4 regions of the Kiloniella sp. genome follow, and region 2 is predicted to be linked to each of the others. Evidence: riboswitches for the same ligand, from Rfam matches in the RefSeq annotation. Region 2 holds a riboswitch; each other region holds the start of a gene.
The links. A riboswitch is a leader RNA that binds a small molecule or an ion and turns the genes downstream of it on or off. The one in region 2 is predicted to bind cobalamin.
Positions count from the first base shown of each region.

Region 1: it holds a riboswitch for cobalamin, as region 2 does, so the genes downstream of both, ACN0QW_RS02095 (hypothetical protein) here and ACN0QW_RS00615 (DUF4198 domain-containing protein) in region 2, are expected to answer to the same signal.
Region 3: it holds a riboswitch for cobalamin, as region 2 does, so the genes downstream of both, bluB (5,6-dimethylbenzimidazole synthase) here and ACN0QW_RS00615 (DUF4198 domain-containing protein) in region 2, are expected to answer to the same signal.
Region 4: it holds a riboswitch for cobalamin, as region 2 does, so the genes downstream of both, ACN0QW_RS14735 (ribonucleoside-diphosphate reductase subunit alpha) here and ACN0QW_RS00615 (DUF4198 domain-containing protein) in region 2, are expected to answer to the same signal.

Region 1 is NZ_JBLXHT010000001.1:432,366-440,079, reverse strand. It holds gene ACN0QW_RS02110 (N-formylglutamate amidohydrolase) at 1-454, shown strand, start outside; gene ACN0QW_RS02105 (hypothetical protein) at 841-1,014, shown strand; gene ACN0QW_RS02100 (transglycosylase SLT domain-containing protein) at 1,093-1,989, shown strand; cobalamin riboswitch at 2,064-2,264, shown strand; gene ACN0QW_RS02095 (hypothetical protein) at 2,300-2,644, shown strand; gene ACN0QW_RS02090 (MATE family efflux transporter) at 2,798-4,150, shown strand; gene ACN0QW_RS02085 (sensor histidine kinase) at 4,183-5,760, opposite strand; gene ACN0QW_RS02080 (response regulator transcription factor) at 5,780-6,562, opposite strand; gene ACN0QW_RS02075 (hypothetical protein) at 6,655-7,359, opposite strand.
Region 2 is NZ_JBLXHT010000001.1:124,183-131,896, reverse strand. It holds gene ACN0QW_RS00620 (TetR/AcrR family transcriptional regulator) at 129-719, shown strand; cobalamin riboswitch at 797-1,034, shown strand; gene ACN0QW_RS00615 (DUF4198 domain-containing protein) at 1,181-2,005, shown strand; gene ACN0QW_RS00610 (CBS domain-containing protein) at 2,150-2,674, opposite strand; gene ACN0QW_RS00605 (MipA/OmpV family protein) at 2,829-3,731, opposite strand; gene ACN0QW_RS00600 (hypothetical protein) at 3,818-4,390, opposite strand; gene ACN0QW_RS00595 (LysR family transcriptional regulator) at 4,541-5,446, opposite strand; gene ACN0QW_RS00590 (DMT family transporter) at 5,558-6,463, shown strand; gene ACN0QW_RS00585 (GntR family transcriptional regulator) at 6,604-7,302, shown strand; gene ACN0QW_RS00580 (FAD-dependent oxidoreductase) at 7,318-7,714, opposite strand, start outside.
Region 3 is NZ_JBLXHT010000013.1:57,931-65,644, reverse strand. It holds gene ACN0QW_RS17380 (aldehyde dehydrogenase family protein) at 1-179, opposite strand, end outside; gene ACN0QW_RS17375 (LysR family transcriptional regulator) at 342-1,274, shown strand; cobalamin riboswitch at 1,503-1,685, shown strand; gene bluB (5,6-dimethylbenzimidazole synthase) at 1,731-2,549, shown strand; gene ACN0QW_RS17365 (GcvT family protein) at 2,728-5,148, opposite strand; gene ACN0QW_RS17360 (NAD(P)/FAD-dependent oxidoreductase) at 5,154-6,461, opposite strand; gene ACN0QW_RS17355 (trimethylamine methyltransferase family protein) at 6,531-7,714, opposite strand, start outside.
Region 4 is NZ_JBLXHT010000009.1:115,779-123,492, reverse strand. It holds gene ACN0QW_RS14745 (LamB/YcsF family protein) at 1-703, shown strand, start outside; gene ACN0QW_RS14740 (ribonucleotide-diphosphate reductase subunit beta) at 747-1,874, opposite strand; gene ACN0QW_RS14735 (ribonucleoside-diphosphate reductase subunit alpha) at 1,911-4,760, opposite strand; cobalamin riboswitch at 4,865-5,076, opposite strand; gene ACN0QW_RS14730 (D-TA family PLP-dependent enzyme) at 5,165-6,247, opposite strand; gene ACN0QW_RS14725 (MurR/RpiR family transcriptional regulator) at 6,252-7,130, opposite strand; gene ACN0QW_RS14720 (TRAP transporter small permease) at 7,388-7,714, shown strand, end outside.

The sequences.
Region 1 (7,714 bases), 310 kb from region 2:
ACGATTTTACTGGCCTTATCATAAGGTACTCCGTCAGCTCGTGGATGCGACAAAGCGCAAATTTGGGTACTGCATTCTGATTGATTGCCATTCCATGCCCAAACTGACAACACAGGCCAATGCAATCAGTTCACGCCCATCATCCGTTCATTTTGTTCTGGGCGATCGCTTCGGCAAAGCCGGATCAAGAATTATCACAAAAACCGTTGAGGATATTCTGGAACAGAATTCATACCGCGTTCTTAATAACAATCCCTACCCCGGTGGGTTCATCACCCAGCATTATGGCGAACCTGCTCTGGGTATTAACTGTCTTCAGATAGAGATATCCCGTACCCTATACATGGACGAAGAGAAGATTGAACGCAGGCAAGAATTTGATGATATCGCCTCATTAATGGACGATCTTATTATTGCTGTCGGCTCGATCAAACAGAACGAACTTGATTATTAGAACTTGTTATTTTTCATCCCAACGCTGAAAGCGGGAAACCTTTCAAATAACAGTAGCTCTAAAGTAGCTTAAGGCCATACCTGCAAAGGTAAAAATGTTCAGGTAAATATTGCCGCTCTGTAAGTTAGTATGGTTAAGCATATATTTATGAACTGGACCTCCACTAAAAAAATAAAGACTTTGCCCCACGGCCAAGAACAACCATGAACCATCCAAGATACTGTTATATATCATACAATTCCGATAACAGAGTTTATCTCATCCTGAAAAATAGTAGTTTCCCCACTTCCAAGCGATGAACTTGGGTCAGGTCCAACCTGTCAAAACATAACTGGCCTCAGAATTGCTTATTATAATTCCAAGAGGAATAAAAACTGGAGGAGAAAATGTCCGATCATGAGAGACGTCAGGACTTTCTAATTCGCAAGAACCAAGAGCCCGTTAAAATTTTGGCCCTGAAAGAAGAGAATGTCGGTAAATTTATCAATCGCATAACACGTAAATTTCCAAATGAACGTTGGGAGATTCTACCGAGAATGCTGCCCATTCAAACTGACTAAAAACGAACCTGGCGAAAATTGCATAAAGCAAACGATCACCAGACAAATTGAATAAAACAAGGAAAGGAGCAAAAGATCATGCCAAGTAATCCGCTATACTATCTAGCCTTGGCTGTTGGTATCCTTCTATCAACCAACGCTTTTGCTCAATCCTTGAGTGCGAAAAACAATAGCGATATTTGTGCCGATATCATTACAGAAACAGAGATCAAAAAAAGAATTCCCCTGCATTTGTTACGTGCTATTTCTTTGGTTGAATCGGGCAAATGGGACAAAGAAAAAGGTAGCCGAGTGGCATGGCCCTGGACTGTTATGGCTGAAGGGAAAGGACGATATCTTCCGACCAAACAAGCCGCGATTGCTGAGGTAAAAAAACTCAAGGCTAAAGGAGTCAAGAATATCGACGTCGGCTGCATGCAGGTTAATTTGTACCACCATGCCAAAGCTTTCAAATCATTGGAGGCCGCTTTCGATCCCCCCACAAACATTGCCTACGCGGCCAAGTTTCTTGTTGAACTGCGCGGAAAATCCCCGTCATGGACATCAGCTGTTGGCAGGTATCATTCTTACAACCAGAAATACAGCACACCTTATCGCCGCAAGGTATTAACCGCCTGGCGCGACGAAAAACACCGTATAAATAAAGAACTTCGCCTCGCATCTCTTGAAAAACGAGCTCAAGAAAAGATTGCTCGACAACAAAAGAAAAATACTCAATCCGAAAAAAATCACGCTAGAAATCCTGGCGGCGTTGAAGTGTCCCATTTGAAGCCAACAGGATCGACGCCGACACTCGGCGGTAACCTTCCCAAAACGAGTTCGCGTAAAAAAACAACCTCGGCAGCACCCTCATCAGAAAAGCTTGCCCTAACAGAAAATGTGGAAAGTGCTTCGCAAAAACCCGTTACAACAAAAATAATCGGGCGCTCAATAGCCACGAGGATTCTTTTTAAAAAATTTGAAACCAATTCATAGAAATCCTGCCAAACTTAATGGCGACAGGAACACCAAATTCAATCAATTGACATACCCCATTCCAGTAAAGTAGCTTTACTTTAAATCGCGAGGTTCCCCCTATGGGATGAAAAGGGAATTTGGTGAAGTCTGTAAGACTGACTCCAAAGCTGCCCCCGCAACTGTAAGTGATGAGATATTATCTTATGACCCACTGGCCTAGATAAGGCTGGGAAGGACGGATAGATATCGTTGATCCACGAGCCAGGAGACCTGCCATCGCATTTATCAACCATTAACCCGGGCGGGGTGCACCGGAGGAGAAAATGCAATGACGAGTCACGCCTCTACACTATCTTTCGCTTCTGCGACAGTTCCTTCTAATTCCACAAATGATCCTAAATCTATCATTCATCAGATGCTTATGATGGATGAAGAAACCAGCACGCCACCCGAAGACATTATTCTCGCTTGGGTTTTGAGTCTCCCAAATGAGATCGACCCTGCTTTAGCAGCCATCCAGTTATTGTCACACTATGAAGACATTGTTGATCAGACAAACAACAGCTCTGCAAAAACTATTATGTTTCTGAAGCAAACAGCTGAGTTTCCAAGATCACGGCTGGCAGCAACCACACGCCGGGGATCAAAATACCGGCGCAGATTACATTCCTGATTGTCTAAAATTTGTCTGGGAACCCGCCATTCAAATACTCATATTTGAATGCACTAATTTGTCTTGGCCTAAAATAAAAGTACGATAACGATAGAGCATGGGATATAAGTCAATTCCTTTATCCCGTTCTCTCCACATCAAAGTACTGAACTCTTGACCAAGCTGCCTTCCCATTACACACACATTCTGGCCTTAGCGGTTCCGCTAATTCTATCAAATTTGACAGTCCCCCTACTGGGTGCTGTCGACACCGCTGTTATGGGTCATTTACCAGACCCTGCTTATATCGGCGGCGTGGCCGTAGGGGGAACAATTTTCAGCTTTCTCTTTTGGGGATTTGGCTTTTTGAAAATGGGGACGGTCGGTTTTACATCTCAGGCCTTTGGGGCTCAAAACTTCCCGGAGCAGCAGGCGTCCTTTCTGCGCCCCATACTCCTTGCGTTATTATTTGGGCTCCTCCTCATCGCCTTGCAAACACCTCTGTTACAATTGTGCATCACGTTGATCGATGGCAGTGAAGAGGTTCAGAACCTAGCCTTTCAGTACAGCACCATACGGATATGGAGTGCGCCTATTGCCCTGTCTAACTACGTCATTATTGGCTGGCTTATTGGTAAGGGGGAGCCAAAATTAACATTTATCCTTCAAGTCATAATAAATTCTGTGAACATTCTGTTGGATTTGTTTTTTGTCGTACAACTTGACTGGGGGGTAGAGGGTGTCGCGCTAGCAACAGTGATCGCAGAAGGTGTCGGCTTCACTGTAGGTTTGTGGATCATTCTACAGAAGTCCAATTTCTTCACCTACAAAATTGACTGGCAGAATGTTTGGCTTCGTTCTCATATTTTTGCCTTGTTCACCGTAAACCGGGATATCTTTATTCGTACGCTATGTCTTATATTTGCGTTTGCATATTTCACAAAATTAGGCGCAGGCATGGGGGATGAGATCCTCGCGGCCAATGCCGTGTTAATGCAGTTCCTCTATTTTTCAGCATATGGCTTAGATGGCTTCGCCCATGCCGCTGAAATCACAACCGGGCACGCAAAAGGGCGAAACGATAACATTGAATTCAGAAACGCAGTTAAGGCCAGCAGCGCCATGGCTTTCCTGACATCCATTCTATTCGTTATCACCTTTTATCTGTTTGGGCCGTTAATTGTCGGTTTATTCACCGACATATCAAGCGTCAGATCAACCGCCACAGAGTTCATTTACTGGCCCATACTTATGCCACTGATAAGCGTGGCAGGATTTCAGTTTGACGGCATATTTATCGGAACAACACGAACGGTTGCTTTACGGAATGCCATGATACAATCACTGCTCATCTTTCTGATCAGTGCATGGTTTCTAGTACCTATGTGGGGAAATCACGGATTATGGTTGTCGATGATGCTGTATATGGCAACGCGCGGGTTAACCTTATTCAGATATTACCCAGCCCTTGCAAATTCCATTGGGGCAACGTCTGGTGAGGCAAAATCCATAGAGCAAGCGACTTAGTAGCCGCAACATTTGTTCGGAAGGTGCTTTATTTATTCACCGCTTTGCGGAAGAGAAACAATAATAGAGAGACCGCCATCTTGGCGATTTTCAGCCCGAACATAACCGCCAATCGCTTCAACGTTTCTACGGACGATCCAAAGACCGATCCCCATGTGATGAGAGGAACTTCCTCCCTTAATCTGCTCTGTATCACTGTTAGAATCATGACCTGTTTTTTTCGGTCGATAAGAAACATATCTCTCAAAAATACGCTCAATCTCACTTTCAGGTACGCCCGGCCCACGGTCACGCACAGCCAGTTCAGCCGTTTTCTTGCCGTTAATCAAATCAACTGTGACCGTCGTACCGCGAGGGGAAACCTCAAGTGCATTATCGATAATATTCTCAAGGATGGTTTCCAGCATATCTTCGCCGGCAAGCACCGAAATTTCATGATCTATTGAGCTTTGCAGGATAACCCCTTGCTGAGAGAAGCTCACATTATAAGCCTCAAGCATCCGTAGAAGAAGTGCGGAAAGATCAATGTTTTCTCTGGGCGGATTCAGAAGTTCAGCAGACGTATGTTCAAGGTGTCGCGCAGTGGAAACCAGGTTTTCCAGGCGATCCAGAGCTTCTTCAACAACCTGCAGGGCACGGCGTCCTCTTTTGTTTTCTATTTCTACCGTCTTGTTCAAGGGCTCAAGCGCTTGTCTGATAATCGCCAATGGTGTCTTAAAAGCATGTGCATTGTCTTCGGCCGCACGTCGGATAGAATCAGATGACTCGCGCAAAGTATGGGTCATCCGATCGAATTCATGTGCAACAGGTTCCAGTTCAGGTACCTTGTTGCTCATCATAAAGCTGCTTTTATCGACACTACCTTCGCGGATTCCACGAGCAAGATCTCTAAAGCGCATCAAATCACGCCAAACGGTAAAAACAAGAATGGTAAGAATAAGCGCCATACCTAAATAAATTGCGGCTGCAATCTGAACTTCCAGTGTCTTCCAATAAGGTTGTCCAATGGAAGAGCCCAGAAAAACCTCTGCCGATTGCGTCGCGATAACCGCCCAACATCCGGCATCGGTCCTAATCGCTGTCATAGAGGTCAATAGTTCTTCGATACCACTGGGCCGTAGGTGCCTTATCGCCATTGGCCGTTCAATCAAACAGCTGGCCGTCAAATTATCAAAGACACCCTGAGCAACCAGCGTTTCACGCTCTTTACGCAATTCATCTGCCGAGAGGCGTGGTTCCGAAGCAACAAAAAAGACCCCTTGCACGCCCTCTTCCCCAGCAGGACGGAACAAAACTTTTATGCCATTTCCCTTGGTTGCTATACGTTCGATTTCTTCAGGTAAATCCAACAGAATCGAAGGGTTGGCGCTTTCCAGCATAGGCCGTAAGCTCTCGGCCATAAGCCGCCCTTGTTCACGCACTGCGGTCAGAACGATATTTTGTCGGTCAAGATCTGCCTGCCGAAACTCTTGATACAATAAGGCCGGAACAGCAAGAAACACCAGAAGCATGATAACGAATTTCGCAAACAGGGAATGTGCAGCCCGGCTCACCCCAGACCGCCGCACTTTCTGTTCGCTTTCGTTTATAATCACGCCTTGGTGCTTCACGATTTAACCTTCGAACCAGTTAAGCCGTACCTGACGGACCATCATTCCGCCAGCGATAACCAAAACCGGGATAGTTTTCAATATGCTCAAAGCTATCATCTATTTCCCGGAATTTTTTACGTATGCGCTTAATAAAAGAACGGACATTAGCCTTGTAGCCATCGGTACCATACCCCGCGACAAAATCTTTACCATGCACAAGATCGTATATCTGACGATAACTTACGTCGTTACCAATTCCCGTTGCCAAGAAACAAACAATCGCAAATTCAGTTAGCGTCAGGTCCAGCTGTTCACCTTTCCAATAGGCCCGCATGATGTCTTCGCGAATTTCAAGATCACCGATACGCGAAGATAATGGGTTCCCGGAATCCTTTCCTTCTTCCTGAGAGGATGAACTCCCCTTTGTGCCTTCGGCAATTAATCGCAAACGCTGTAATATGATCGGCAAACGTCTGGATTTATCGATAAAATCAACCGCGCCCCAACGAAGTGCTGCTTCTTCATAGATTTCATCACTTAACATCGTGAGGAAAATAACCGGATTATTCATTCTTGCTTCGCGCAAACGCCTCAAAACGGCGAGACCATCCAACCCAGGCATACGCCAATCCAGAAGAATGGGATCAAGTGACGGTTCATTTAATAAGTAACTCAGAACATCAGCACCGTTATCGAAGTCAATGACATTAAATCCCTCTTCAGATAGGTTTAATCCCAATGATTCCCGGAAAAGATCGTCGTCATCAACCAAAATAACGCGCGGACTTGCTGTCTCAACTATCGTCGTCGCTGCCATCATTTTTATCTCCTGCCTTCACTTCCATTACTTTTGAGTGTGTCACACACATCATAAATTCATTAAATAAATTTCTCTGCTGATATCAATCTGCCTCATGAATCAGGCACCAAATTGTCAGCCCCATCTTTTTTTAATGATCTGGTTTCTTCCATTATCTTCTGAAAACAAGCCTGAACGACAGCATGATCTTCTTCGCTGATTGTACCCGGCTTCAAAGGGGACTTGCTACCAGCCGATTTTTCATCATCGGCTTTGAGCGACGTAACCTTTGATAACCCATCACCATTAAGACCGCTTTCATAGGCCAGAACTCTGTAATCACCAGCCTGGTCCAGTTTCGGATAGAAAAAAATCTGTAAACTACAGCTTTCGATATCATATCCCCAAACACGTGCCGGATAGACGTCCCTTATCCATACGGGTTGTCCCAATTTTTCACGAACCTGAATAAAAGACATGCCAAGTAGGACGCTAATTTCCGGCGTAACCAATAATGATTTGTCAGAGAGATCTCTATCTGTTTGCAATGCCAACAGGTTTTCTGAAGGCACTGGTCTATCCGGTATTTTTTCCGGCTTCCAGTTTGGCTTCGGCACTTCTAGCTCGGCAACCACTTGCGGTTCGTGCCTTTTACTGCCGCGCGCAGCAATCTGAGGTTCAGCAGGCATCTGTGTATCGCTCGCAGTATTTTTGTTTGCAAAGAACCCGTCTTTTCCTGGAAAATTACTACATCCAGCTAAAAGAAGTGCCGTTACAAAGAAAAATGGATAACGAAGTGAACCTCCGATCCTGTACATTCCTAGATGACATCCCAACATAATTGTCTCGTAGCGCGAACGCTGCCTATCCCTTATCGACACAAACCCTGCAAGGCTTGTGTTTATTTTGTGGTCAACGCCTAGACAATGCCATAATTAACAAAGCCTAAACAATAAAAGTTGCCCGAAAACAAAGTAACCACCGCTCCTTGCTCTACGAAATCTGGCAAATTCTTCCGTAGAATATTGGAATACAGTAAGCTGCCAATACAATCTTAAATGGCAAAAACCCGTAAGACGATCAAAAGACACCCTAACTAAGTAAGTCTTTATAAACCTGCAAAAGTGTCAATTTAAAGGATTCCTCGTCGTACATAACAATTTTTTATAAATG
Region 2 (7,714 bases):
TTCATCGCGTATTCAAATAAATCTACCTGATTTTTTATCCATTATTTTACTGAAGTAATCTACTTGGCATTTCACAACAAACGGCATACTTATCAGTATGTCTTTGAATGAATTCGATACGAGTACACATGATGCCCTCTTCAAATAGCATATCAAAAACGACACCCAGTGGTCAGAACTGGCTTAATCCCGCCATGGAGATCTTATCCGAAGAAGGCTTTCAGGCGCTCAACATTCCACGATTATGTCTGAAGCTTCAATTAACCAAAGGCAGTTTTTACCATCACTTCAAAAGCTTCGCAACCTTCAAACAGGAGCTACTCGCTTTTTGGGAAAAGGACTATACACAAGATATATTTGACGAAATAAGAGATGTAGAAGATCCCGAAGCCCAATATGAAATGCTTTTTAACCTCGCGTTTGAAAAAGACCTCGCTGTTGATCTTGCAATTCGCGCATGGGCACAGGCAGATAATCAGGTCAAAGAAGTTGTCTCAAAGGTTGATGAAATTCGAATCAATTTATTAACAGAAATGTATCAAAAATCCTCTAACCTATCCTTGGAGACCGCGCGTAATTACGCCGTGATTGATTACACAGGATACATCGGATTCTACAGCCTGTTTCCAGACGCACCAGATAGCTGGGCACGTGATCTCGCTTCTATTCAAACAAGAGCACTTCTTTCGGACAGTAAAATGACTGGCGGAAAAATTTAAGCTTAAATAATTCAAGGTAGAAGAATTTCATTTGTAATCACTATGTACAATTAAATTGATCTATCCTCTTGAAAAAGACACACTGCCCCGGAATCGGTTTTTCGGGTGAAAATTTGATCCGGAAATAATAGGGAACACGGAAGGATCTACCCATCAGGGAATCTTGAACCGTGGCTGCCCCCGCAACTGTAAACGACTTAAAGCTTGTTATTACCACTGGTACTTTCCAGAATTTTTAACTTCTGGAACGTATCGGGAAGGGACAATGCTCTTACGTTGTAAGCCAGGAGACCTGCCGATTTAACGTCACCTGTCTGATGAACGGGGTGTTCATTAGGGCGGTTTTCCGTCGAGTGGCGTGCCTGTCGATACTGGCAAGGCGCGGTTCTAAGCTGATCTTGAGATCAATGTCTAAACTCGCACTGCCATTGTCATAACTTTTTTTAGACAAGGCGCGTATCATGTTTTTACGAATGAAACACAAAAAAAACTCAAAATCATCGTGGGCTCTCCTCTTAACTATTTTCTTAACAATATTTTCTTCTCAACAGGCTAAAGCACATTTCATAGAGCTTATCCCTTCATCTTCACTAATAACTAAAAGTGCTGAGAGTGACTTTTCATTCGATATCCGGTTCACCCATCCGATGGAAGGGGCGCCACTTATGGAAATGGAACAGCCAAATTTATTTGGCGTGCAAGTCGCGGGGGAAAAGTACGATTTAACAGCAGCCCTTCAATCCACAACGATCGAGGGAAAACTTAACCCTGCAAATGCAACATCCTATGTTGCAAACCACAAAATAAAACGTGCCGGGGACTATAGTTTCTACCTCGTCCCCAAACCCTATTGGGAACCAGAAGAACAAGCCATGATTATCCACTACACAAAAGTAGTGGTAAACGCCTATGGCTTGGAAAACGGCTGGAAAGATCCCATTGGATTGCCCGTCGAAATTATTCCATTGAGCAGGCCTTATGGCCTATGGACAAATAATTTGTTTACAGGGCAAGTGCTCAACAATGGGCAGCCTGAACCACATGCGACGATCGAGATTGAATATCGAGGAGAAGGGCAGGTCGCTATCCCAGCGACGCCTTTTATCACCCAAGTTGTACAGACCGACAAAAATGGTGTTTTCCACTATGCAATGCCAAAAGCCGGGTGGTGGGGATTTGCTGCTCTTCTGGATAACGGAAAAACATTACTGGCACCTGACGGTACAGAGGCACTGGTAGAAGAAGGCGGCTTGATTTGGGTACATACCCAAGACATGCCGCAATAGAATTTCCAAGATCCGGAATTATTGCCAGAAGAAATAACCTCAATATAAAACAGGTTATAAAACAACAAAGCGGTGGGCTCAATTTCAGAGCCCGCCGCTTATTCACAAAAGATTATCCTGTCACCTGTTGAATACAGTACAGGCTTAGCCTGACATATAGGCCATCATCTGTTTATTTTCATACTCTAATTCCAAAAGACGTTTACGCACCACATCGCCGATTGAGATCATTCCACACAACTTGCCTTCTGAAACAACCGGCATATGACGGAAGCGACCATCAGTCATTTTTTGCATGACATCATGTACTCTTGCATCTGGCGCACAACAAATAGGATTAGCCGTCATAATCGTATCAATTTTATCGGTAAAAAGGCCTTTCCCTTTTTGCCCGATCCCGACCACAACATCGCGTTCAGACACAATACCGACAGGACGATTGTCATCATCAGCAACAACCAAAGCCCCGATTTTAAAAGAATTGAGCATATCAATGACTTCTTGAACAGTATGCTTCGTCGTAATCGTGTGAATGTCCCCGCCTTTATCCGCAAGAATGTCTTTAACCGCACCACCGGAAGCACCCCCAGAAGATCCTCCCGCCTGGCCAGAACCAGAACCGCTGTCACTTTGATAGATTGCGGCGCTGAAATCACCGGAAAATAGCATTTATAATCCTCCTCGTGTTCTGCTGTATTTTGAGTATAGCACAAGAATTTTAGGACATAACTTTTGTTTCAAAAAAGTTCCCGGAAGACCTAGTCATATAGACTCCCGGGACAGTTGGCGGATTAGAAAAGCCTGCCAGCACGCTTAACGAGTGTTAAAAACTATACGTAACCGCAAGACCACCAAAGAACTGGTTTTTACTTTCGACAAAAGGACTATCAGCAGCATCTCCCAACAAACGCGCATAACCTAACGCCCCGTTCATTGCCCAATTTTCATCAAAGCTATACGTTGCTCCCAAGTTAAATCCGACATCCTTTAAACCTGCATCAGCATCATGTTGGTTATACTTGCTTCTGGAAGCTTGCTTGCTATTCACGCCAAAATAAGACTGCATATAATCTTCTGATGCCCAACTAACAGATGGGCCCGCTGAAATCCAAAGACGTTCATCAAGAAAACTATGTCGATATTCAGCATTCAGGCTGGCAAGAAGACCTTTGTCTTCTCCGCTTAGATCCTGGGTTACGTCTAAACCCAATGCGTACATTCCCAAATCAAGTTCAGCAAAAGCAGTCCCTGCGAGGCCGGCATCAACATCACCTAGTCCCTTCAGGGCCGAATTATCGCCCTCATCTCTCCCCCAGTCATAGTTCAGGGAAACGCCCCCTGAAAAATGTTCTGACCGCAGGAATGTCGCCCCAATACCGCGATCAAGCGAAATAAAGAGCGTATCATCTAACCAAGAGGCTTCGAGTATAGGCATCGCCCCCACACCATATTCATCAGAGCCTTCATAGTCAGGCCCAAACCCGGCCCCTGCACCAATAGAAAAATCCCAGTCACTTAGCGCGGCATCAACAAAGTCACTAGACTTACCACTGCCTGCCACGACTTGATCATCAGCCACAGCCAATGGTGCAAGATTGAAAAAAATAAATGACGAGAACGACACAAACTTAATCAGTTTGCTTGGGCGAATATCAATCAGCTTACCATCTTCACCTTCTAAAACAGATAAAGATATATAAGAAAATACAGAACGGCACTTAAACATGAGTCCCTCATTAAACAGCGAAAATATACCGTGCTTATAAGAGAGCTTTCTGACAGAGGCCTGACCGCTGAAATTTAAAAGTTGTTTTAGGCTAACGCCAACTCGGTGCCGAAAATGTCATTGAAGTAGTATTCAGGCAAAATCATTTCATCGGGCTTTACACCCTTCAGCGGCACAGGCCCAACCCTTTCAAAAAGACGTTGAACATCGCGTACTGACAAGCCATCCCAAGATTGTTGCAACGCTTGGCATATTGAATCTTCCAATTGCTTATAAATAGCTTTGATAAACATTTTTTGGTTAGAAGATGTTTTCAGCCTGCGTAAACTCGGCATTTGCCAATGGACTCGCAAAGCACCCAAAGGCCCCAAAACAGGCTGATTTTCATCAGGCGCGCTAATACTGATGACAAGGTCAATATCCGGGGCCCCATCTTCCATAAATAACTTGTGAGTTTTTGAAAAAAGCCCAGCTGTGTCATATCCCTTGGCTTTGAGAAACTGCTCGACCATTGGTATCATTTGACCATCCGGTTCCATTCCCGCACTAAAAGACCGAACACGGCCGCCCCCAAAGTCCCGCAAAAGCGTTTCCCCGATCAGACTTCTCGCTGAATTCTCTGTGCTTAAAAAAAGAACATGAACTGGTTTTTGCACCATTATTAATAGCCCTTCTGATCAACTACGTGTTCGGTCCACCAAAATTTATTATCAAACGTTGATAGACAAACAATTGATAGGGCAGGGAAATATCAATCACATGAAAAATAAATGACCCATTTATGAATTTCATCAAAATGTGTACGACAGTTAATGTGACGTCTGCATCATCCTGAAAATTATCAATAGCTCGTTCATCACAGATCTGATAGCAGGCACAAAACGTAAATCACCGTGTACGATTAAATGAAGGTTCGAAATCAACCCTGGAATATCCGGTGTTAATCTTTTTAGTTGAGGATCATGGTCTCCCGCGGCAGAAGGCAATAATCCAACGCCCAAATTCTCTCGCAGAACCGTTTGCATCATCATCGCATTACTAATTCGAATAGTAGGCACAACCGTTTGAAGCGTTGATCGCATCCATGTCGCATCCGGTTGATACCTGTGTTCTTCATCCCATCCGATCCAAGGTAAATTTTTCTGTCCAAGCCAATCCTCTAGATCATTCCCTTGCGATAAGGGTGTGATGTCACTGTTCTTTGATGTAAAAACAGCAAAAGGCATATCGCTTAATTTTTGTGTGAAAAGATTTCCCTGTTTGGGCTTACAAAAACGAATTACCAAATCGGCTTCTCGTCGCGACAGACTTGCCTCTACATGCGTTGTGATCAATTCAAGCTCAATTCTAGGCAAGGCTTTCCTTATCCGATGAACATATTTGGCCAGTAACATTCCTATCTGTTCATTCATCGAGACTCTGACCGTCCCAACTGAATCTGCTGCCAAAAGTGTGCTTTGACGATCCAACGTTTCAGCCGCTTCAGCCATGGGAAAGGCCTTTGAAGCCAGCATCACACCGGCTTCCGTTGGGGATAGTCCTTCGGACAATCGCTCGAAGAGGCGATTCTTCAGTCCATTTTCCAAAGATTTTATTCTGCGCCCGACGGTTGGTTGGCTCATGCCTAACTCTCGTGCTGCTGCAGAAAAAGATCTCCTTTCATAGACTGAAAGAAAAACTCTGATATCATCCCAATCATATGGCGACTTAAACATTCACGCCCCTATTCATTTACGCATATCAAAGTTACATTTTTTTTCATACCATACATTAATGAATAGATCTATTTATAGAAATACGGCCAACTAACGATCTACAGGCAGAAAATGTTTACGTACACAGAGCATAATAAAACAAACTTTCAGGCAATGTTCGCCGTACTGTTTGCCGCCTTTCTTTTCTCGGCCATGTTTACGTTACCCAAAGGTTCAGGCACAGATCTACCTTGGTTCCAGATTGTTTTTATCCGCTATACAGGTGGGCTGATTTTTCTGCTCCCTACCGTATGGCGATGGCACTGCAAAGGAAACAGCCTAAAAAGCAGTTTGGGGCTTCTCCATATTGGACGTTCAATTGCTGGTATTGGTTCCGTAGCTTGCGTGGTCATTGCCGCATCCCTGATCCCACTTGCAGATGTCATAACCATCAGCTTTTCTAACGGAGCCATCGTCCTTATTTTAGCAGGCGTTATTCTAGGTGAACGTGTTCTGCCTCGTCACTGGGCGTCAATTATCATCACCATCTTTGGGGCAAGTCTTGTCGCATCTAATAGTTCAAACGGTGGTCAAAACGCCTTTTTTAGTCCTGCAGCTCTCATTGCACTTCTTGCCGCTTGCTGCATGGCCGTTGAAATCATCGTCATCAAATTCGTCAGTGAAAGAGAAGCTATTCCTGTAACTCTGCTATACGTGAACGGACTGGCTAGCCTCTTGTTACTCATTCCTACTTTGATTTGGGGACAGTGGCATGGTCTGGAAAATTGGTGGCCTGTTCTTTTAATGGGACCCATTGCCATTTTGGGGCAAACCCTCAACCTATTTGCTTTCAGAAAAGCGAATGTGGTTTTGCTAACGCCGCTAACATATAGCTCAATACTTTTCTCTGCGCTTTTGGGATTCTTTCTCTTTGGCGAAAGTCTAAGCTGGTCCACAGGAACCGGTGCTGCCATTATCATTACAGGCTGTTTGATTGGAATGGGTATCTATCGAAAAAAAGTGCCCCAATCTTCCTAAGAGCCTCATGGCGAAGCTCTTAAGCATTACCTTCTTGGGTCTTGGCTATTATATGAGCTAAAGTAGCTCTAGCTTTGTCTTCGTGTATGAACGGCAAAGCTCTCGACATATCACCAACGACAAGGCCAGATAAACTCCCTATGATCAGCGATCACAGTGACCTTAAAAGTATCGTCTCTCGCTTTACTGACGAGCAGGTATCAACCCCTGTCTTTGTTGCTAACGTTCTGCGCGAAGCAATTATCTCAGGTACTCTTCCGCCACACAGCCTTGTCCGACAAGATACGGCCGCAGATGCAATGGGTGTCAGTAAAATCCCCGTCAGGGAAGCCCTGCGGACTTTGGAAGGTGAGAACCTTATCAGCTTCGAGCGAAACAGAGGGGCACGGGTTCTTCCGGGATCAATTCGGGAAATGATTGAAATTTTTGAACTCAGAAAAGTGATCGAACCGCATCTTCTACAACTCTCGATCCCGAACCTTACAAATGAAGATCTAACTGGCGCCCAAAATTTGATCACCCGTGAAGCTCAATCAACGAACCAAAAAGAGTTGGGCGAACTTAACCGTCAGTTTCACGAAATCATTCTATCCGGAGCAAAAGAAACCATCGGGTACAAATTCCAAGCCATTCTTTTTACCACATCCGAACGCTATTTGAGATTAAGCTTAAAAGAGCCATCCTCTCAAACGCGTAGTAATGCAGAGCATCAACACCTGATAACAGCCTGTATTACCCGCGATGGAGATAAAGCAAAAGAGCTTCTCGTAAAACATCTGGAATCTGCTCAGAGTGTTATTCACGAGAAGCTCAAACAGGATAAGTCTGTAGATCCCTAACTTCAGAAACCGTTCTTATAAATCTTTTGCAAGCCTGAGCGCGTCATAGATTGCCGCGTGGGTATTTCGGGCGGCAACGGCATCCCCAATTCTGAAAAGCTGAAACTTACCATCAACATTCGTGGCAATTCTTTGTGGCTGCCCATCAACAAAGGCTTTGTGATCCAATTCGCCAAGATTCAAAGACATCGGTTTGAGATCAAAATAGATTTCATCCAACGGAATCGTACCGTGATTGACCACAATCTGATCGTAGTTTTTCTCTTTGATCAAATTACTATAATCAGTGCCAATTTTAGCCCGTAGTCGATTTCCATCCCGCTCAACATCTTTCAGTCGATAGGTAACGGTAAAGGTCACATCTTTTTCCTGCATTGAACGCATATAAGGAACCAAATTCATAGCCATGACA
Region 3 (7,714 bases), on a different contig from region 2:
CCAGTTGAGGCCCAAACCTTTTGTGCCTGTCTGGCTGCATCCAGTGCAGTATCCAGCTGCACACTACTTGCTTGCGCATACTCACCGATAACGTCCGATAGATCAGATGGGTTTATGTTTTTGATGTAGTCATCAGCGGCAACCCATTCACCAGCGATATAATTGGAAAAATTGGACATGATTACCTTCTCATTTCAATCAACACAGCGGGCTTTTCAGATCAATACAATCGAAAGAGGCCTTGCTAAAAATATTGAAGACATTTCCGCAAAATTTGCAACTTTCGTCAAATTCAAATAATTTAGGAAAACTTCAATTTTATTGAATAAAGGAAAATCACAATGGCGATCACTCTTGCCATGCTCAAAACCTTTGTTTCTGTTGCAGAAAATGGGTCTTTGATGGAGGCAGCAAAACAGTTAGGTAGAACACCATCGGCTGTCTCCATGGCCCTTAAACAACTTGAAATAGAGTTTGATACGCAACTTTTTTCTGGCGAGCGTAAAGGCAGCTTAACACCAACCGGAATTTTTGCATTGGAACAGGCCCGTAATTTAACCGATCAATGTGATGAAGTTTTTTCCGCGATCAAAGCCTATGCAAAAAATGAAATCGGGTATATCTCACTCGCTTGTGTTCCATCCGTTGCAGAGCATATTTTACCACAGGTGATAAAAGCGTTCCATGCACAGTGGCCTAAAGTAGAAATAGAAATAAGGGATGCTGATTCACGCAGTGTTATCAACGCAGTTCATAGCGGACGCGTTCAATTCGGTATCGCAAGTTTAGCCAAAAATCTTCCCGGTATAGAGTTCACACCATTATTCGAAGACAGCCTTGGCCTTGTAAGTAGTGCTGATGATAGTGGGCCAGCCCCGAACAAAAGTATCAATTCCCCCAAAATGAGGTCATTTTTAAAAAATAAAAAACTACTCCTGAACAGTATAACGCAAACAATTACGCTGCCCGAAATATTGGAAAATCAAGAGAACAGTCGCATCACAGTACATAACGTAACATCCGTTCTCGCCTTGGTGAAAGCTGGCGCAGGGGTGACCGTATTGCCCAGACTACTGGTTCCTGATACAGACACTTCCCTAAATTTTATTCCTTTCACCGATAAAAAACTACGGCGAACAGTTGGCCTTTTTCAACGTAATGGCACCCTTTTATCGCCTACCGCTCTTTCTCTGATAGAAAAGATACACACCCGGATCGCTGATATCGAACACAACATGGGGGGTAACTTTACAAAACTAGAACGACCTACATAAGAGGGATAATATATCATTAAAAAAATGGCTAGTTATCTGGTACAGCCCCTAAAAAAAATTAGAAACGAAACCTATGCTTAAAGAAGTCTATTAAAGGGCTTAAAGAATTTACTCTTTGGAACAAATGCTCTCTTGATCAAACTCAAGGACGGGCTCGATTTATCTGAGATACCAATAAGCTGGCTGGGACCGACAATCCGGTATCAATCATATCTTCAGGAGCCCTAAAAAGATCGCTGTGTCACTGGCGAACCGGACGGGGATAATCGGGAAGACGGTGGAATTCCGTCACGTGCCCAACGCTGTAAGGGGGATTTATCCTGCAAGTTATCCACTGGTGTTTTTATCCGGGAAGGGGCAGGATTGATGAGAACCTAAGTCAGAAGACCGGCCTGGAGAGTTTTTTAATCGTGTGTGGACAAACACGGCTTTTGACTTTCCATCAAGGGGACTGACATGGAAACGCGTGACCCAAAAGTACTCAATGCAATAACTCAGACCAATACTGTTAATGATCCCAATATTATCTATTCCAACCATACCGATCACAGCTTTAGCAAAGCAGAACGTGAAGCACTCTACCAAACCATCTTTTCCCGCCGTGATGTGCGTGGACAGTTTACCTCAAAGCCCATTCCCGAGGATGTCCTGAGCCGGATTTTAACCGCCGCCCACTATGCACCCTCTGTCGGCTTTATGCAGCCATGGAACTTTATTCTGATCCAGAAAGACGAAACCAAACAGCGTGTCCACAATCTGTTCAAGAAGGCTCACGACGAAGCCGCAGATATGTTCGAGGGAGAAAAGCGCAAAACTTATAAAACCCTGAAACTCGAAGGGATTATGGAATCACCGCTTAACATCTGCATTACTTGTGACAAGGATCGCACGGGTCCTGTTGTTATTGGCCGCACCCATATTAAATCAATGGATCTCTATAGCACCGTTTGTGCTGTACAAAACCTGTGGCTCGCCGCCCGAGCAGAAGGCGTGGGGGTAGGATGGGTTAGCATTCTCGATCAGAAAAAGCTCAAACAAGCCCTTAAACTCCCCAAACGAGTCACGCCCGTTGCCTATCTCTGCATTGGTTATGTATCCGAATTCTTTGACAAACCAGAGCTACAATCAGCAGGATGGTTACCACGCTTGCCCATGGCACACGTGGTTAATTTTGAAGAGTACGATAAAGGCGCCGATGATTCCTTTGCCATCAATCTTCTTGAAGCCATGAACCAGGATCAGAAAGCGATTGAGGACGGGTATTATCGGAAATAGGTTTTAGCTTTAGGTTAAATTCCCAGATCAGATAATTCAAACCCAAAAACCCGGATCAAATAACATTGGTCCGGGCGGGCTATAGATCCGGACTTTCAGATATAAAATCTCTGAAAGCACACAATTTTCTTACCTGACACGACACCACCAAAACACTCTTCCTTAGCATTCAATTGTTTTATCCCATCATCCGTTCAGCTTTGGGATCAAAAAGCGTTTCAGTATACATTCTGGCTTTGAGCATCATCCCAAGAACTTCGACTTCCACCTCGAGACCATCTTTGGCAATCTCGGTTGGTAAAAATCCATAGGCTACTGATTTCTTGCTATAGTGGGCATAGCCCCCCGATGTTACAAAGCCAACTACCTTGCCATCATGCCAAATGGGTTCATCCCCCCATACATCTGCATCGATGGCCTCAACAACAAATGTGCAGAGCTTTCGATTTGCCCCTTGTTCCTTTTCTCTCAGTGCCGCCGCCTTACCTATAAAGTCAGCCTTTTTATTATACGAGGTAAAACGATCCATCCCTGTTTCCACGGGCATATAGTCAGGGCGAAACTCCCTTCCCCAGGATCCAAAGGATTTTTCAAGTCGTAATGACATCATGGCACGCATCCCAAAGGGCTTTAACCCTAAATCCTGCCCTGCTTCAGCGAGAATATTATAGAGAGTAGCCTGTTGTTCGATCGGCACATAAATTTCGTACCCAAGATCACCCGTATAAGAAACCCTTTGGACCAGTGCACGACAGGAACCAATGTCTGTCTCTTTAACATCCAGAAATTTAAAACTTTCTGCGGACACATCTTCGAAAGCAACGCGGCGCAGTAATTCACGGGCATTGGGCCCAGCAATCTGAAAACCAATGCGCTTGGTAGAGATATTCTCAATGGCAACAGAACCATCGGAAGGTAAATTTTGCTCAAACCAGCGTAGATGTGCTGCTTGCATTCCAAAAGATGCCGTTACCATAAACTCATGATCATCTATACAGGACACTGTGAAATCACCAATCAACTTGCCCTTGTGGCTCAACATAGGGTTAAGCGCCAACCGTCCCAGTTTTGGAATGCGCCCTGCCATAATCACATCCAGCCAGTCACATGCCCCCGGCCCTGTGACGCGATATTTGCCAAAGTTATGAACCTCGTTAATGCCAACGGCGTCACGAACAGCATGACATTCCGCTGCAACCGCCTCAAACGCATTACTCCGTCGAAAACTAGGTGTTTCTTCCAGCGGCTCGCCTTCGGGCGCAAAATAATTCACCGCCTCCATACCATATCCAGCGCCAAAAACTGCACGTTGTTCTTTCCAAATATGATAAGCTGGTGTTGTTTGATGTGGGCGCGCAATAGGTAATTCTTCGTTGGGATACGACACAGAAAAGCGCCGTTGATAATTTTCTTTCACCTTGGCTCGCGTATATCCCGGTGTGATCCAGGCCCCAAAACGGGCAACATCCATAGCAAAGACATCCCGTGACGGTTCGCCTTCGATCATCCATTCAGCTAGAGTTAAACCAACTCCACCACCCTGTGAGAACCCAGCCATAACACCGCAAGCTGACCAGTAGTTCCGCAATCCGGGAACAGGCCCCACCAATGGGTTGCCATCGGGTGCAAAGGTAAAAGGTCCATTAATAACCGTTTTAACACCAACCCGTTCCAAAACAGGGAACCGTTTAAAGGCAAACTCTAATGAATCACCAATACGGTCCAGATTATTGTTTAAAAGTTCGTGGCCAAAGTCCATCGGCGTTCCACGCTCTGCCCAAGCATCACAGGCTTGTTCGTAAAATCCAATGCAAAGCCCTCTTCCTTCTTGTCGGAGATAGCTTTCGCCTTCGGGATCCATCACATGCGGTAACTCCCGATCCAGCTCATAGACCTCGGGCGCATCTTCTGTGACCAGATACTGATGTTCCATCGGGTGAAGCGGCATGTAAACGCCGGCCATTTCACCGACTTCACGTGCCCACAAACCACCCGCATTCACAATGTGCTCGGCAATCACTGTGCCTTTTTTTGTAACAACTTCCCAAGAACCGTCAGCCTGTGGATTTAGTTCAAGCACAGGATTACGCAAAACAATCTCTGCCCCGGCCATTTTGGCAGCCTTGGCATAGGCATGAGTTGTTCCCGAAGGATCAAGATGTCCGTCAAGGGGATCGTAAAGCGCCCCGATAACGCCATCAATATTGGTAATTGGTGACAACTTTTTGATTTCTTCGGGGCTGACAATTTCAGTATCCAAGCCCATATAGCGATGCTTTGCGCGCTCAGCCTTGAGGAAATCCATGCGCTCTGGTGTCGAAGCCAACGTGACCCCACCGACATGATGCAAACCACAAGACATCCCGGTAATCTCTTCCAGTTCTCTATAAAGCCGGATTGTATAACCTTGTAGTGCAGCCATGTTCGTGTCTGCGTTCAGAGTATGGAAACCACCAGCTGCATGCCATGTCGAACCCGAAGTCAGCTCTGACCGCTCGATCAGCATAACATCATTCCATCCAAGCTTTGTCAGGTGATAGAGAACGGAACAACCAACGACACCGCCACCGATGACGGCTACACGAGTATGTGATTTCATAGGACCTATCCGATTACTGAGAAGCTGGAATTCTGATTGATTTCACGATTACGGGAAAACACACCAAGAGAAATGGTTTTATCTATATTGTCCAAATGGAATTTCAAAGGCGTGGCATCATGATTGTGACCCTTTTCACAGGCTTCAACGATTGCCGTCATCATTTTTCCGGCCACAGGCGCGTTCTTGTACTGATTGCCGCTGGTCCCTACAGCCATATAAAAGCCGGGCAAGCTGCTTTTGTCGTAAATCGGCATCCAGTCTTCAGTCACATCATAAAGGGCAACAACGCCTTTTGTTTTAGAGGGAATACCAAGCTCGGGAAAACGTTGAGCCATACGCATGACCAAAACTTTCCACTGTTCGGAAAAATTTTCATCATAATTATCAGGATCATCCACCCATTCTTTTTCATCACAGGCAGGATCTTCTGATCCAATCAAAATATTATTTCCCGTCTCGGGTCGGCAGTAGGTATGGATATCACTATCCGAATAAACCATGCCCTCTTTTTCGAAATCAAATCCATCCGGGGATGGTACATGGGCAACTTCATGACGAAGAGCACGCGTGCTCATTTTCATGTCCTGACACACACCAGCCATTTCATTGACTTTGGATGAATGTGGGCCGGCAACATTAATCACAACAGGCGCGCTGATCTTCGTTCCATCAGCTAATCGAACACCACTTACCCGCCCATTTTCTTTTAGGATCTCACTGACTTCCATTTTAAAGAGAAACTCAGCTCCATGAGCTTCAGCAGCGCGTTGCGCATTATGCGCCGATAGTTTTGGATCATTCACATATCCACCGCGCGGAAAGAATACCGCCCCCTCAACAGCGGGTCCCGTCGGCAATCCAAATTCAGGGTCTTCTGGGCGACGAGCAGGTTCAAATTGTTGCGTATCTGAGATTGGTAAATACTTTTTGATATCAGATGTAGGAATATCCTTATAGGGACAGCCAATCTCATCCATCGTTGCACAGACTTTTTTTAGCGAATGATTATGAGGTGTTTTAATAACAAGACATCCGGTTTCTTTATATTCGATCATACCATGGTCGTCTTGAACGCCCATGTATTCGTCCCAGTTTTTCCAGTAATGCCAACCTTCATAAGCAAGTGCACAGGTTTCCAAAGCTGAATAATACGTCCGAATAATCGCGCAAGAGCCAGATGTTGAACCATATCCAGATTCCGGCAACTTATCGATGGAAAGCGTTTTCCACCCCTTCTTGGCCATTTCAAAAGCTGTACAGGCCCCAATGACCCCTGCACCGATAATGATTGCGTCGTATGATTTACTCATTCTTCTCTTCGTCCCTGTTTATTCTTGTTTGCTGATTTTCTTGTATTGCTCTGTCATAAGATTTCTAGGCTAAAAATCTCCTGACACACCACCCTCCGCAGTTCTGCGTGCCACAAATTCAGCGATTTCATCCTGTCTACTGATATCAAGACCAGGTTGCTGATAATCATTGATAATATTCTTATAAATTGAATGCGCGCGTTCTGTTGTTGTTTTTGAACCGCCTTCTTCCCAGTTCTCAAAATTATTCCAATCCGACAAAATTGGAGAATAAAAGGCAGTTTCATAACGTTCCAGCGTATGGGGTGTGCCAAAGAAATGACCGCCAGGCCCCACATCCTTAACGGCGTCCAATCCCAGACTGCTTTCAGTTATTTCAGGCGGTTGCAGGAACTTTGTCATCATCTGCAGCATCTCTGCATCAATGATTACTTTCTCAAAAGAGGCGCATAGCCCACCTTCTATCCACCCTGCACCGTGCATGAGCATATTGGCCTGCCCCATAACAGCAGACCAGATCGACATCTGGCTCTCATAAGTCGCTTGCGCATCCACACAGTTCGAGGCATTCGCATTCGATGATCGGTAAGGAACGCCGACACGCCGGGCCAACTGTCCGCCAATCATGGCAGCCTGTGCATTTTCAGGTGTTCCAAAAGCAGGTGATCCACTTTTCATATCAACATTTGAGGTAAAGCCCCCGTAAGCAACAGGGCATCCCGGGGCAACCAACTGTAATAACGTCATCCCGGCAAGTGCTTCGGCGTGTTGCTGTGCCAAGGCCCCTGCTACTGTTATCGGTGCCATCGCGCCGGATAAGGTAAAGGGCGTGATGACACATAGCTGGTTATGCCGCGCCATTTCCATCGCCCCCTCAATCATCACGCCATCCAAACGAAGCGGAGAAGATGTATTGATGATCGTAAACAACCGGGTCTTTTTCTTGAAATCATCCCAACTGCTACAACCATGCGCTATGCGGGTGATTTCCAAAGCATCTGTTATCCGTTCTTTCCCCAACGCATAAGCATGGAAAACCTTATCCGTCAGCAATGCCATATCAGCAATGCATTCGAGGTGCCGTATACGCGGAAGGATATCAACCGGCTCTACTGGGTACCCTGCAATAAAGTGTACAATATTCAAAGACTGACACAGCTTGAGAAGGTTACGATAATCTTCCTGATTTCCAGGTCGCCGCCCACGTTCGATATCACTGACGTTTGGGGCAGATGCGACAGAGCCAAAAGAAA
Region 4 (7,714 bases), on a different contig from region 2:
GCTGGATATAATCGGGTCAGCCAATATTGCCTGTGGTTACCATGCGGGTGACCCCTTAGTCATGTCTGATGTTACGCGCTCTGCCAAAGAAAAGGGTGTGAGCATCGGCGCGCACCCAGCCTTTCCAGATCTACAGGGCTTTGGTCGGCGTAAAATGTATATTCCGCTTTCTGAATTGGAAGCAATGATCGTGTATCAAGTCGGTGCCTTGATGGCCGTTGCAAAGAGCCAGGGCACGAAAGTTACCCATGTGAAACCTCATGGTGCGCTCAATAATATGGCGGCTGTTGATATGGAAATGTCGCTTGCCATAGCGCGTGGGATTGCCGCAGTTGATTCATCCCTTATCATGTTGGCGACAGCTGGATCTTGTTTATGTAAGGCTGGTCTTGAATTAGGTCTGCTCACGGCCGGCGAAATCTTTGCTGATAGAACCTATGAGGAGAACGGAAATTTGACCCCAAGGTCTGAACCCCATGCCGTTATTCATGACCCTGAACAATCGGCAGATCAAATTCTCTCTTTTGTACAAGAGGGTAAAATTATAACGCCATCGGGCAAGCGGATTGATACTCCAATACATAGTGTATGTGTTCACGGGGATACTGCCGAAGCAGTCGCAATTGCTCGTCGTGTAAAAGAAAGGCTGGAACAGGCCGGATTTGAACTGGCACCTTTACCAGAAGTTATGGGGATTTCTTAAATCCCCATAACGGATAGCAACGAGTTGTCGCGTGTAGGATGGGTTAATCCCAACTTAGTGCGCCGCCATTCTGGTATTCAATGACTCTGGTTTCAAAGAAGTTTTTTTCTTTTTTTAGGTCCATGGCCTCTGACATCCAGGGGAACGGATTTTCTGTGGCCGGATAGATCTGTTCCAAACCGAGTTGTCCACATCTGCGGTTCGCGATGAAGTGCATATATTGTTCGCATAGATGCGCGTTCAGGCCCAATAATCCCTTGGGCATTGTATCGCGGCCATAAGCTGCTTCAATTTCAGCGGCTTCTTTTAGCATTCCCTTTACTTCTTGTTGAAATTCTTCGGTCCAAAGGTGAGGGTTCTCTGCTTTGATTTGATTGATAACATCTATACCGAAGTTCAGGTGAATGCTCTCATCACGAAGAATATATTGATACTGTTCCGCTATCCCGACCATTTTGTTCCGGCGACCCAATGATAAAATTTGGGCAAACCCTGTATAAAACCACATACCTTCAAAAACGACATAAAAAGCAATCAGGTCTCTTAAAAAGGCCTGGTCTGCTTCAGGAGTGCCCGTTTCAAAGTTTGGATCATCAAGGCTTTGCGTGTATTTCAGTGCCCATGCCGCCTTGTCTGTTATCGACGGAACTTCGCGATACATGTTGAATAGTTCACCTTCTTCAAGGCCTAGGCTTTCCACGATGTATTGAAACGTATGTGTGTGGACCGCTTCTTCGAAGGCTTGCCGTAATAGATACTGTCGGCATTCTGGATTTGTCAGGTGGCGGTAAATTGCAAGAACAATATTATTGGCAACGAGAGATTCCGAAGCGGCAAAAAAACCAAGATTACGCTTTAACATTTTGCGCTCGTCGGGTGTTAAGCCGTCTTTGGATTTCCAAAGCGCAATATCGGCCTGCATTGAAACTTCTGTCGGCATCCAATGATTATTACAGCCCGAGAGATATTTTTCCCATGCCCAATGGTATTTCATCGGTAAAAGCTGGTTAACATCAGCACGAGCGTTAATCATTGACTTGTCATCTACAGAAACGCGTGCAGCTCCGCGGTCAATGGTCCCCAAACCAGTGGTGTCTGTGGTTGGTGCATTGCCTCTCGGATGAGTTCGTTTGGCATTTGATTTGGTTGTTGGTTCCGACCAATCAAGCATATTTATATCCCTATTTCATTATTTGATGAGGCACGGTTACTGGCATGCTTCACATTCTGGATCATCGATCGAACAAACTTGCCCTGTGCTTATTGGCGTTGTCATGTTTGTTGCGACGGCATTTAGTTTCCCATCTGTTCCTTTCAGAGTGGATTTCTCTACGTGAGTTGCTGATTTTGACCTGAGGTAATAGGTGGTTTTTAGGCCACGTTCCCATGCAAGCTGATAGAGCGCATCAAGAGCTTTCCCACTGGGATTGGCCAGATAGAGGTTTAGAGATTGTGCTTGATCAATCCATTTTTGTCTTCGTGCAGCGGCCTCAATCAAAAAGGCGGAATCAATTTCAAAGGCTGTAGCATAGAGGGTTTTAAGGTCTTGAGGAATGCGGTCGATTTCTCCGATGCTGCCATCATAGTATTTAAGGTCAGAAATCATGACGTCATCCCAAAGATTTAAGGCTTTTAGATCATTTACCAAAGATGCGTTAACGACGGTGAATTCACCTGACATGTTGGATTTTACGAAAAGATTTTGATAGGCAGGTTCAATTGATTGGGAAACGCCACAGATATTTGAGATTGTTGCCGTGGGCGCAATTGCCATTGTATTTGAATTACGCATTCCTATTTTTTTGACGCGCTTTCGAAGTTTTTCCCAGTCAAGTTTGCTGCAGGTATTGTATTGAAAATTGGTGCGTTGTTCTTCTAGAAGTTTCATGGAATCTAGTGGTAAAATACCCTTTGACCACAGAGAACCTTTGAAGCTCGCATAGCTTCCCCTTTCTTCAGCAAGATTGCTTGATGCTGTTATTGTGTGAAAGGATATTGCTTCCATACTTTCGTCAGCGAAGGTAATTGCAGCATCAGAACCGTATGGAATTCGTTGTTTTTGCAATGCATCTTGAAAGCCCATTAGTCCAAGGCCGACGGGACGATGTTTCAAATTTGATTTGCGGGCTTCCGGGATGGTGTAAAAATTGATATCGATGACGTTGTCGAGCAAGCGCATCGCTGTTTTTGTTGTTTTCTCTAGCTTGCTATGATCGATACCGTTTTTAGTGGTATGCGCGGCAAGGTTAATAGAACCCAGATTACAAACGGCAACTTCGTCATTGGAAGTATTAAGTGTAATTTCCGTACAAAGATTTGACGAATGGACGACGCCAATGTGATTTTGAGGTGACCGAATGTTACAGGGATCCTTGAAGGTGATCCAAGGATGTCCTGTTTCAAAAAGCATTGTTAACATCCGGCGCCATAGATCTATCGCACGTATTTTTTTGTGGGCACGAAGTTCCCCGTTTTCGGCTTTTGTCTCGTAATTTTCATAGGTTTGTTGGAAGTCTCGACCATAGAGATTATGGAGATCCGGTGTTTCATCAGGCGAGAAAAGAGTCCATGAGGCGTCTTCCCTGACACGTTTCATAAAAAGATCGGGGACCCAGTTGGCGGTATTCATGTCATGGGTTCTGCGACGATCATCTCCGGTATTTTTTCTTAAGTCGAGAAATTCTTCTATATCCAAATGCCATGTTTCAAGGTATGCGCAAACTGCTCCTTTACGCTTTCCCCCCTGATTCACAGCAATGGCCGTGTCATTGGCAACTTTTAAGAATGGCACCACACCTTGACTTTCGCCGTTTGTGCCTTTGATGTGTGCACCGAGACCCCGCACAGAAGTCCAGTCATTTCCGAGGCCGCCAGAATACTTTGCCAGCAGTGCATTATCTTTGATCGACTTGAATATATCCCCTAAGTCATCTGAGATGGTTGTTAAAAAACAAGATGATAATTGGGGGTGTTGTGTGCCCGAGTTAAAGAGTGTGGGGGTTGAACACATGAAATCAAACGAGGATAAGAGGTCATAAAATTCGATAGTTTTTTCTTCTCTATCTGTTTCGCGCAGAGCAAGGCCCATGGCGACCCGCATGAAAAATGCCTGTGGCAATTCAATGCGGTTTTCATCTTGGTGAAGAAAATAACGATCATAGAGGGTTTGTAGGCCCAGATATTGAAAGAGCGTGTCTCGTTCTGGTTTTATTGCTGCGCTTAAGCGGTCTAAGTCATATCTAGCGAGTTCAGGGTCCAAAAGTTCTGATGTCAGCCCCTTTTTTATATATGCCCGGAAGTAATCTGGATAAATATCGGCAATTTCGCTCTGGGTTGCTGTTTGATTTCGCTCAAAGATAAATGACAAAACCTCTGTGCGAAGTTTGTCGAGTAAAAGCCTTGCCGAAACATAGCTATACTCAGGTTCTGTTTCAATCAGGGTTCTTGCTGCGAGGATTGGTGCAAGTGCCAGTTCAGAAGAACTGATGCCATCATAAATATTCCGTTTTGTTTCCGATAAAATCTTTTCTTTAGAGGTGTTTTTTAATCCATCGCAAGCTTCGGCCATGATGGTCTCTAGGCGATTTTGGTCTAGGTCAACTTTTGATCCATCTGGTTGTGTGACACTAAAGTCTCGTTGTGATTCTGACGGGGCGTTATTTTCAGTTTGGCGGTCCTTGTTTCTTTCTTCACGATAAAGAACGTAGGCCCGTGCAACCTTCTGGTGGCCGCCGCGCATTAATGCGAGCTCGACCCGGTCCTGAATATCTTCGATGTGAAAGGTACGTCCCGAGGTGTCTCTTTGAGTAAGGGACTTAGTGATCTCTTCCGAGAGGGTGTGAATGGTATCGTGAACCCGAGGGGAGGCAACAGCATTAGAGCCCTCTATGGCGATAAATGCCTTGGTGATCGCGGTGGTGATTTTTTCGGGTTCAAAAGGGGAGACTTTCCCATTCCGGCGGATCACTTTGTAGTCTGTACCAGAAGTAACAGGAGTGTCTTGATTGGCGCTGGAAATTACCTCACCCGGTAATTCGTTTGATTCTATGAGAGACATGCATTGGCCTTTTTTGTCTGTGTAAGGACAGGGCCAAATGATTTGCGGATAACATGAACAGAGAGTCCATGATGCCAGCAACACCATCGGAGCACCCCGCCCGCGGAATTGACTTTTATCGGGGCAGGTCTCCTGGCTTGCAGATCAATGCTTTTGTCCGCCTTCCCAATGCAAAAAATGACATCAGTGGCATAAATGACAGTAGCTAACTGCTTACAGTTGCGGGGGCAGCTTCGGGATTGCGATTGTATCACGCACCGAATTCCCTCTTAGCTTCCGAATGAATTTCGAAAGAACCTCGATATCTATATCTGGTATGCTAAAGTTGTCAGTGTGTCAATCAATAGTATTTTCGTCTCAAGAGACTTGTTGTGGTGTTCCGTAGGATTTGGGTAGAATTTTGATTAAGTTACCAAGCCGCGAGCAAGGACGGGTGTTTTTACGATGTTTCCTGTCTCTAACAGATATACATGATCAACCATATTGGACACGACGCAGACGTGGTTGGGGATGATATGAACTTGATCCCCAACTTTGGGTGACCATGAGCTGTTACTAAGGTCAAGGGTGCCGTGTTCTTCGCTAAGGCTGGTGATTTTTGCATCTGGTGCTTCTTTGATTAAACCGAAACTCTCCATGCCCAATAGGTCGGATGTCAGCATTTTTGAACCTGCGTCAATGATGGCCCGATCTTTTGTTGGTTTACTGACGATGGTTGTTTTGACGGTAACCGCACAATCACTAATCGCACACAAGCCAGCTTCGATCAGGGATCTATCGTTATAGATATAGGTGCCTGATCGATGTTCTGTTGCGACAGATACTTCTTGGGACCGCCACATATTTGGTGTTCCGCCATTACTTACCTTGGGACAGGGGATGCCATGTTTGATTAATAGATCTCGGGTGTTTTTGAGCCAATCATTTACATCAGTTTGATTGCCCATTGGAGGGTAGGTCATTAGCCCACCTAACGATAACCCCGCTGTGTTGTGAATGAGCTGTGCGAGGTGAAGTGCCTCTTGTGCTGACTGAACACCACATCGTTTTGCCCCGGTGTCACATTCAATTAAAATTTCCAGAGGTTTTTCTTCTCTTGTAAAGGTTCTTGCGAGCCCTTCAATTACATATTCATTGTCGGCAACCACTGATAAAGTGCATTTTTCTGCGAGTTGAGCCAGTCGATTTAATTTTTGATCTCCAATAATATTGTAGGTGATGAGAATATCATTGATGCCCGATGCCGCCATGATTTCAGCTTCACCGATTTTTTGACAGGTGATGCCAATTGCTCCAGCTTTAATTTGACGCTTGGCCATACATGGTAGCTTATGTGTTTTTATGTGAGGGCGTAATAGAATGTCGTGCTGATCACAATGTCCCTGCAATTTTTCTATGTTCTTTTGGGCAATAGCAACGTCGATCAAGACAGCGGGTGTTGAAATGTCATTGATCATGGATGGTTTCGTTTCGGCAGAGCAATCCATTCTATCAATCCCCGATTGGTTGTGGGTCTGTGTTCCCGTGCAAAGCTGTAAGAGAGGCCCTGATTCGACGTAGCTTTTCTTTGGTTTTTTCGGGCATTTTACGTGCGACAGAGGCTGCGAGGACATCAATGACGGCAAGAAAAACCAGGCGAGATGCTGTTGGTTTATATATGTCAGGGTCTTCTGGAAGTTCCAGACCAACGGTGAGAGAGCAAACTTGCGACAGTTCTGAATTTGGCTTTGTCAGGCACATGGTTGTGGCACCGTATTGATTGGCAATTTTTGCCGTATCTATAAGAGCCCTAGGGGTGCCTGTTGATGAAATGAAAAACATAAGGTCATCTGGGCCTAGTGTTGCAGCGTGCATTCTAAGTAAATAGGCGTCATTAAGGGATAGAGCGGTAATGCCAAGACGGAAAAACCTGTTTGCTGCGTCAAAAGCAACTGTTGTTGATCCGCCGCCGACACCACAAAAAATAAGTGTTTTTGTGCGAGCAAGGGCATTGACAGCGTTCGATATTTCATCTGGATTAATTTGGTTTTTGGCAACTTCAGTTGTTGATATTAGGGCATCAAGGACCTGATCAATAGTGCTGTCTGTTGACGTTACGGTTTTATCCGAGCGTGAAAGGTATTGCATGCTGACGGCAACGTTCTGCGCCAGCTGAATTTTGAAATCTTTGAAGCCATCACAGCCTAGTTTCCGGCAGAAGCGAATAACGGTTGGTTCGCTGACGTTACTAAATTTGGCCAGTGAATTAACACTTATTTGGCTAACACTTTCTAAGTTATTAAGTACATAGGTGGCCACTTGTTGTTCGCGTGCTTTAAAACTACCGTCCATTTTTTTTATTTTAGTTATGAGATCAAAAGTAGCAGCCAATGGTATGTCCTTGGTTGTTCGTGTTTAAGTTTCTTGTGCGTAAACTGAGTGTAATTGCTTTGTATCTAGTCGTATTGTTCATAAACAATATACTACGTAGTTAAATTACACAAATAATCATTTTTTGTAATAATATCAGGGAATATCCATAAAACTACGCTAAATTGACTCTTTATGAAGTTTATTTACGTAATTTTACTTTACATATATCGATTCTGAGCAGTAGATGTAGTTAAATTACATTTCTGGGAGGGGTGATGAAAGCTTTCGCTGCAAAAGCCAGCAAAAGGTTGAACTGGGCGGTTGAACGTATTGTCGCCTTACTGATGCTGTTATTGGTTTTGGATGTATGGCTCGGTGTTGTTGATCGTTACCTTTTCCATTGGCAACTGCCTTGGCCGGAAGTTTTAGCCCGATATCTGATGATTTGGGCTGCGCTGTTAGCAATATCTGCGGGTATTGCAAGGCGTGAACACATTGGCCTCTCTATTTTAATTGATCGATTACCCCAAGGCATTCGTCGACCACTGCTTGTTCTTGTGGATGTCATAACTTTTGCTTTGTTTGCTTTTCTTTGCTGGTAC